DNA from 2 places in the Pseudomonas sp. LFM046 genome. Region 2 is predicted to be linked to the other one. Evidence: predicted binding sites of a transcription regulator. Region 2 holds the regulator's gene; the other holds the start of a gene.
The links. The regulator FliA, encoded in region 2, starts transcription of late flagellar genes. The targets are predictions, from matches to a motif close to CTAAAGTTTNNNNNNNNNNNGCCGNTAA.
Positions count from the first base shown of each region.

Region 1 (3,404 bases), 3.8 Mb from region 2:
CAGGTTGATGGTTTCAACCAGTTCGCGGAGCTGGTCGATGGAGTAGTTGATGGAGTCCGCGATGGCGCCGGTGAAGTCCTCGGTCACGGTCGCGGCCACGGTCAGGTCACCGTCGGCGAGGTCGGCGATTTCGTCGAGCAGGCGCAGAATCGCGGCCTGGTTACGTTCGTTCTTCGCCGCGGTTTCCGCCAGTCGGCTGCGGGTGCTCTGCACCATTACCAGGCCGATGAGGATGATCGCGCCCAGGGCGATGGCGCCCAGGAAGTAGCCGGCCAGGGTGTTCATGCCACGGCCAGCGGCCAGGTTCTCGAAGCCGTTGGTCAGGCTGGAGGCCTTGTCCAGCATCGTCTGGGAGCCGGTGAAGATGGTGTTGGCGGATTCACGGACCTGGAACAGTTCGGGGGAGGTTTCGAGGATCTCGTCCACGGAGCCGGATACGAATTCGAACAGCTCGGAAATCTCCTGCAGGCGCTCCAGCGCCTCGGTGTTGGTCACCTTGGAGATGTCCATCGCCGCGTTGCCTTCCAGCATGGCGCTCAGTACGCGGCCGAAGAGGCTGGCGTCGCGGCCGAACATGTCGGCGGCCTGGACCGAGTCTTCGTCACCGGCCAGCACCTTGTTCACCGAGCCGAGGATACGTTCGGCCAGCAGCGACTGGCGCTGGGCCACGGAAACCTGGCTGGCGGGTGCGCCGCTTTCGAGGAGGATGTCCACGACTTCCTCGTACTCGACCTGCAGCTGCGGGATGGTTTCGGCCAGGGTGGCGGCTACCTGGTGCAGGGAGAGTACGGTCTGTTCGCTGGCCAGGATGGCGTCGGCGTTCTTGCGCAGGCTGTCCCAGTCCTTCTGCACGGCGTCCATTTCCACCTTCACCGCGGCCGGTGCGGCCGGCAGGTCGCTGACCTCGTCGCCTTTGAGGAGGACGTTCCAGCGCTTGTCGAAGTCGTTGCGCGCGTCCTTCAACAGGGCGAAGGCCTCGGCCTTGCCCGCGGCGGCTTCGCTGGAGTTCTTGGCGATACGCTGGGAGAGCACACGCAGCTCACCGGCGTGGCTGATGTACTCCTTGTCGTAGTTCGCCTGGGTGTTGAGGTACGCGAAGTTCGCGAACAGCAGCACGATGGAGATGACCAGGACCACGAAGAGTCCGGCGATCAGCGACGTGCTGCGCACCCCGGAAAACAGATTGCCTGTGTTCAGTATTTTCATTATCGGGCCCCCGCCTGGACCAACCACTTGTTCCCATGTAACGCCAAAGGGCCGGCAATGCCGGCCCAACCTTGAAGCCTGGGCCCCGGGAGCTCTGTCCCGATAGCCAGTGCGGAGCGCCAGGCGCCCCGCGTCGAACCTAGACCGCCACCTCGAGGAACGCCTGGTGCTGCGCCAGCGCATGCGGGCTGAATACCAGCCAGGGCTGCTCGCGGTTGAAGACACCGTGGATGAAGGGCTGGATGCTGGCCTCCAGCGGAGGCAGTTCCTCGCTGAAGGCATCCACCAGGAAATGCTGCATGCCGAAGACTTCGTCGACGATCAGCCCGGCGAAGATTTCCTGATGGTCCACTACCAGTACCCGGCGCTGTTTGCGCAGGGGTGACAGTTCACTGCCAAAGAAACCGCACAGGTCCATGATCGGGAGCAGGCGGCCACGGACGTTTGAGACGCCCTTGACCCAGCCTTTCACTCCCGGCAGCGAGGTGTAGCGCGGCTCATGGAGCACTTCGCTGACCTCGCCCATGGGCGCCACGAACCGGCGCTCACCCATGCGAAAGCCGATGCCGCTCCAGCTCTGCACCACCTGCTGTTGCGCAGGCAGCCCCGCGGCCAGCGCGCGACAGCGCTGGTCGATTCCGAAGAGGAGCTGGAAAGGTGTCTGCGAATCCGACATGGCGACCGGCCTTGGCCTGTTTCTAATAGTTATGTTTCAGGGACCGGCGCGGCAATCAGCCGGCCAGTACCGTGTTCAGGGTCTTGATCAGGGTGTCTTCTTCGATCGGTTTGGTCAGGTAGTCCTTGGCGCCTTGGCGCTTGCCCCAGACCTTGTCGGTTTCCTGATCCTTGGTGGTGACGATGATCACCGGGATATGGCTGGTTTCAGCGTCCTTGGTCAGCTGACGGGTCGCCTGGAAACCGTTGAGGCCGGGCATGACGATGTCCATCAGGACGGCGTCCGGCTTCTCCTGGCGGGCAAGGGCCACGCCATCGGCGCCATTTTCGGCCTTGAGTACCTGGTGACCGTGCTTCTCGAGCATCGCGGTCAGCTTGTACATCTCGGTCGGCGAGTCATCAACAATCAGAATACGAGCCATGGTGTTCCCCATACGGAAAGGCTTCACCGGCCTTCAGGCCGGACTTCAGGAGGCTTGCTCCACCGGGGTGAAATCGGGGACGTGAGTCTTGATCGCGCCGAGCAGCTCTTCCTTGCTGAAGGGCTTGGTGAGGTACTGGTCGGAACCGACGATGCGACCCTTGGCCTTGTCGAACAGGCCGTCCTTGGAGGACAGCATGATCACCGGGGTGGACTTGAAAGCGCTGTTGTTCTTGATCAGGGCGCAGGTCTGATAACCGTCCAGGCGAGGCATCATGATGTCGACGAAGATGATGTTCGGGTGGGAATCGGCGATCTTGGCCAAGGCATCGAAACCATCGACCGCGGTGATGACCTCGCACCCCACTTTCTTGAGCAGAGTCTCGGCGGTCCGACGAATCGTCTTCGAATCGTCGATCACCATGACCTTCAAACCCTCGGAATGCTGTTCCATGTTCGCCCTACCATCGCCTCGGTGAGTCGTTATTCTGCTTTATATATGTGCCTGAGGCCCTGAAATCGACGGGCTGCAACCCAATCGTCGGGCCTTTTTAGCACAGTCTCCAGACGCAAGCTACACGGCCCCCGCATCTGCGATTCTTCCCTATTTAGGGAAGGATTTTTCCTTGACCGCAATCAACACCGGCGCCACCCTGAGCGCCTTATCCAACCGGCCCGCCAGCTTCGGCGCGCCCCTTGAAACCTGTTGCGGAGACACCCCATGAGCGTTCGCGTCGGGATCGTCATGGACCCCATTGCGCAAATCTCCTTCAAGAAGGACAGCTCGCTGGCCATGCTGCTGGCTGCCCAGGAGCGTGGCTGGTCGCTGTTCTATATGGAACAGCAGGACCTATACCAGAAAAACGGTGAAGCTCGCGCGCGCATGCGCCCCCTGAAGGTATTCCTCGACCCGGATCACTGGTTCGAACTGGAAGCCGAGGCCGATACCCCGCTGGCCGAACTGGACGTGATCCTCATGCGCAAGGACCCGCCGTTCGACAACGAGTTCGTCTACTCCACGTACCTGCTGGAACAGGCCGAACGCGCCGGCGTGCTGGTGGTGAACCGCCCGCAGAGCCTTCGCGACTGCAACGAGAAGTTC
Region 1 covers NZ_JYKO02000001.1:189,131-192,534, reverse strand. Annotated here, with positions in the region: gene TQ98_RS00965 (methyl-accepting chemotaxis protein) at 1-1,206, opposite strand, end outside; gene TQ98_RS00960 (chemotaxis protein CheW) at 1,346-1,882, opposite strand; gene pilH (twitching motility response regulator PilH) at 1,938-2,303, opposite strand; gene pilG (twitching motility response regulator PilG) at 2,349-2,756, opposite strand; gene gshB (glutathione synthase) at 3,024-3,404, shown strand, end outside.
Region 1: a site for FliA is predicted at 1,255-1,282, ahead of TQ98_RS00965 (methyl-accepting chemotaxis protein). Genes of this name have one in related genera too.

Region 2 (3,404 bases):
CTGCTGGCGCACCTGGCCCATGCCATCCGTACGCCGAAGGTCGAGCCGCTGGAAGAGGGCGGGGTGATCGCCCTGGTCGGCCCGGCCGGCATGGGCAAGACCACCACCCTGGCCAAGCTGGCTGCGCGCTACGTGCTCAAATACGGCGCCCAGAGCGTCGCCCTGGTGAGCATGGACAGCTTCCGCATCGGCGCTCAGGAACAGCTCAAGACCCTGGGCCGCATCCTCAACGTGTCGGTCACCCAGGTGGACCCGGGCCAGTCCCTGGTCCAGGCCCTGGCGCCCCTGATTCGCAAGCGTGTGGTGCTGATCGATACCGCTGGTCTGCCGGCCAATGATCCAGCCCTCGCCATGCAGCTGGAATCGCTGGCAAGCCGGGCGATAAATGCGAAGAATTACCTGGTCATGGCCGCCACCAGTCAGAGCCAGGTGCTCAAGGCGGCCTACCACAGCTACAAGCGTTGCGGTCTGGCCGGTTGCATCATCACCAAGGCGGACGAAGCGGTCAGCCTGGGTGAAGTTCTGGGGCTGGCTATCGGCCAGCATCTCCCGGTAGCCTATCTGGCCGATGGGCCGCGAATCCCGGATGATCTGCAGGTTCCCCGCAGCCACCAGCTCGTGAGTCGTGCGGTCAGCCTCCAGGCACCGGAAGACCCGAGCGAGGAAGCCATGGCCGACCTGTTCGCCGGGCTCTACCAGAATCCGGCGCGGCGCGCCGGTTGAAGAATTGACAACCGCCCCGGAGTGGGTGGTGCTAGACAGCCAAATGGCCCAGTCGACCTAAGGCAAGGTATTTGAAATGGGTAGTATGCATCCCGTACAGGTGATCGCGGTGACCGGCGGCAAGGGTGGCGTCGGCAAGACCAACGTGTCGGTGAACCTTTCGCTGGCCCTGGCCGATCTCGGCCGCCGCGTCATGTTGTTGGACGCGGACCTCGGTCTGGCCAACGTCGACGTTCTCCTCGGCCTGACCGCCAAACGCACCCTGGCCGACGTGATCAATGGCGAGTGCGACCTGCGCGACGTGCTGTTGCAGGGACCGGGGGGCATTCGCATCGTCCCGGCCGCCTCCGGCACCCAGAGCATGGTCCAGCTGTCGCCCATGCAGCACGCTGGCCTGATCCAGGCATTCAGTGAAATCAGCGACAACCTCGACGTGCTGGTGATCGACACCGCCGCCGGCATCGGCGACTCCGTGGTCAGCTTCGTCCGCGCGGCTCAGGAAGTGATCGTGGTGGTCTGCGATGAGCCCACCTCCATCACCGACGCCTACGCGCTGATCAAACTGCTCAACCGCGACTACGGCATGAACCGCTTCCGCGTGCTGGCCAACATGGCCCACAGCCCGCAGGAAGGTCGCAACCTCTTCGCCAAGCTGACCAAGGTCACCGACCGTTTCCTGGACGTCGCGCTGCAGTACGTTGGCGCTGTCCCCTACGACGAGTCGGTCCGCAAGGCCGTGCAGAAGCAGCGCGCGGTCTATGAAGCCTTCCCGCGCTCGAAATGCTCGCTGGCCTTCAAGGCCATCGCGCAGAAGGTCGACAGCTGGCCGCTGCCGGCCAATCCGCGGGGCCACCTGGAGTTCTTCGTCGAGCGGCTGGTCAGACAGCCCTCCGCGGAATCGCCTGTATGACACCCGCTACTGGACTGCGTATGTACGGCAAGGCACAAGGAAGGGATTCGCAACATGAGCTGATCGAGCGGTATGCCCCGCTGGTCAAGCGCATCGCTTATCACCTGCTTGCGCGCCTGCCGGCCAGCGTACAGGTGGAAGACCTGATGCAGTCCGGGATGATCGGCTTGCTCGAAGCCTCGAAGAAATACGACGGCAGCAAGGGCGCCAGCTTCGAAACCTACGCGGGCATCCGCATTCGCGGAGCCATGCTGGACGAGGTCCGCAAGGGCGATTGGGCGCCGCGCTCGGTGCACCGCAATACCCGCATGGTGAGCGACGCGATTCGTGCAATCGAAGCGCGAACGGGACGTGACGCTAAAGATCAGGAAGTTGCTGCCGAACTTGAATTGAGTCTCGAAGACTACTACGGCATCCTGAGCGACACCTTGGGCAGCCGCCTGTTCAGCTTCGACGACCTGTTGCAGGAAGGGGAGCATGGCGGCGTGCACGAGGACGCCGGTGTCACCCAAATCTCACCTTCCCAAGATCTGGAAGAAAACCGCTTCCAGGCCGCGCTGGCCGATGCCATCGCGAACCTGCCGGAGCGTGAGCGCCTGGTGCTGGCGCTGTATTACGACGAAGAACTGAACTTGAAGGAAATCGGTGAAGTGCTGGGGGTCAGCGAATCGCGGGTCAGCCAGTTGCATAGCCAGTGCGCGGCACGTTTGCGCGCGCGGCTCGGCGAATGGCGCGCGCGCTGAACGGCACACCGCTTTCAGATTAGAACGGCGCACCCGGCAAGAGGGGCGTTTGGGACTGTACGGAGGTTGACTTGGACAAGAACATGAAAATCCTCATCGTTGACGACTTCTCGACGATGAGACGCATCATCAAGAACCTCTTGCGCGACTTGGGTTTCACCAATACCGCCGAAGCCGACGACGGCACCACGGCCCTGCCAATGCTGCACAGCGGCAACTTCGATTTCCTCGTGACCGACTGGAACATGCCCGGGATGACCGGCATCGACCTGCTGCGTGCCGTCCGCGCCGACGAGCGCCTGAAGCACCTGCCGGTCCTGATGGTGACTGCCGAAGCCAAACGCGACCAGATCATCGAGGCGGCCCAGGCCGGCGTGAACGGCTATGTGGTCAAGCCTTTCACCGCTCAGGTCCTGAAAGAAAAAATCGAGAAGATCTTCGAGCGCGTCAACGGCTGACACCGGCCGCGAGGGCACCATGGACCAGAATGAATCCCTGTTGGGCGACTTCGAGTCGACCCTGAAAGTCCGTGCGCGGGAATTGGTGGAAAGCCTGGAGAAGGGCAATTTCACCGACGCCGTGCAACTTATCCACGAACTCAATCACGTCCGTGATCGTGGTCTGTACCAGGAAGTGGGCAAGCTCACCCGCGAACTGCACAACGCCATCGTCAATTTCCAGATCGACCCGCACCTGCCCCATGCCCAGGAAATGTCGCAGATCGCCGACGCGACTGATCGCCTGTCCTACGTGGTGCACATGACCGAGAAGGCCGCCAACCGCACCATGGACCTGGTGGAAGAGAGCGCGCCGCTGCTCAACGGCCTGAGTGACGAGGCCCAGCAGCTGGGTGAGGAGTGGGGGCGCTTCATGCGTCGGGAAATCGGCGCGGACGGCTTCCGCGACCTGGCTCGCCGTATCGAACAATTCCTTGCTCGCAGTCAACGCGACACCGATGCTCTGTCCAGCAAGCTCAACGACATCCTGCTGGCCCAGGACTACCAGGACCTCACCGGCCAGGTCATCAA
Region 2 covers NZ_JYKO02000001.1:4,012,255-4,015,658, reverse strand. Annotated here, with positions in the region: gene flhF (flagellar biosynthesis protein FlhF) at 1-723, shown strand, start outside; gene fleN (flagellar synthesis regulator FleN) at 800-1,633, shown strand; gene fliA (RNA polymerase sigma factor FliA) at 1,630-2,376, shown strand; gene TQ98_RS18555 (chemotaxis response regulator CheY) at 2,460-2,834, shown strand; gene TQ98_RS18550 (protein phosphatase CheZ) at 2,854-3,404, shown strand, end outside.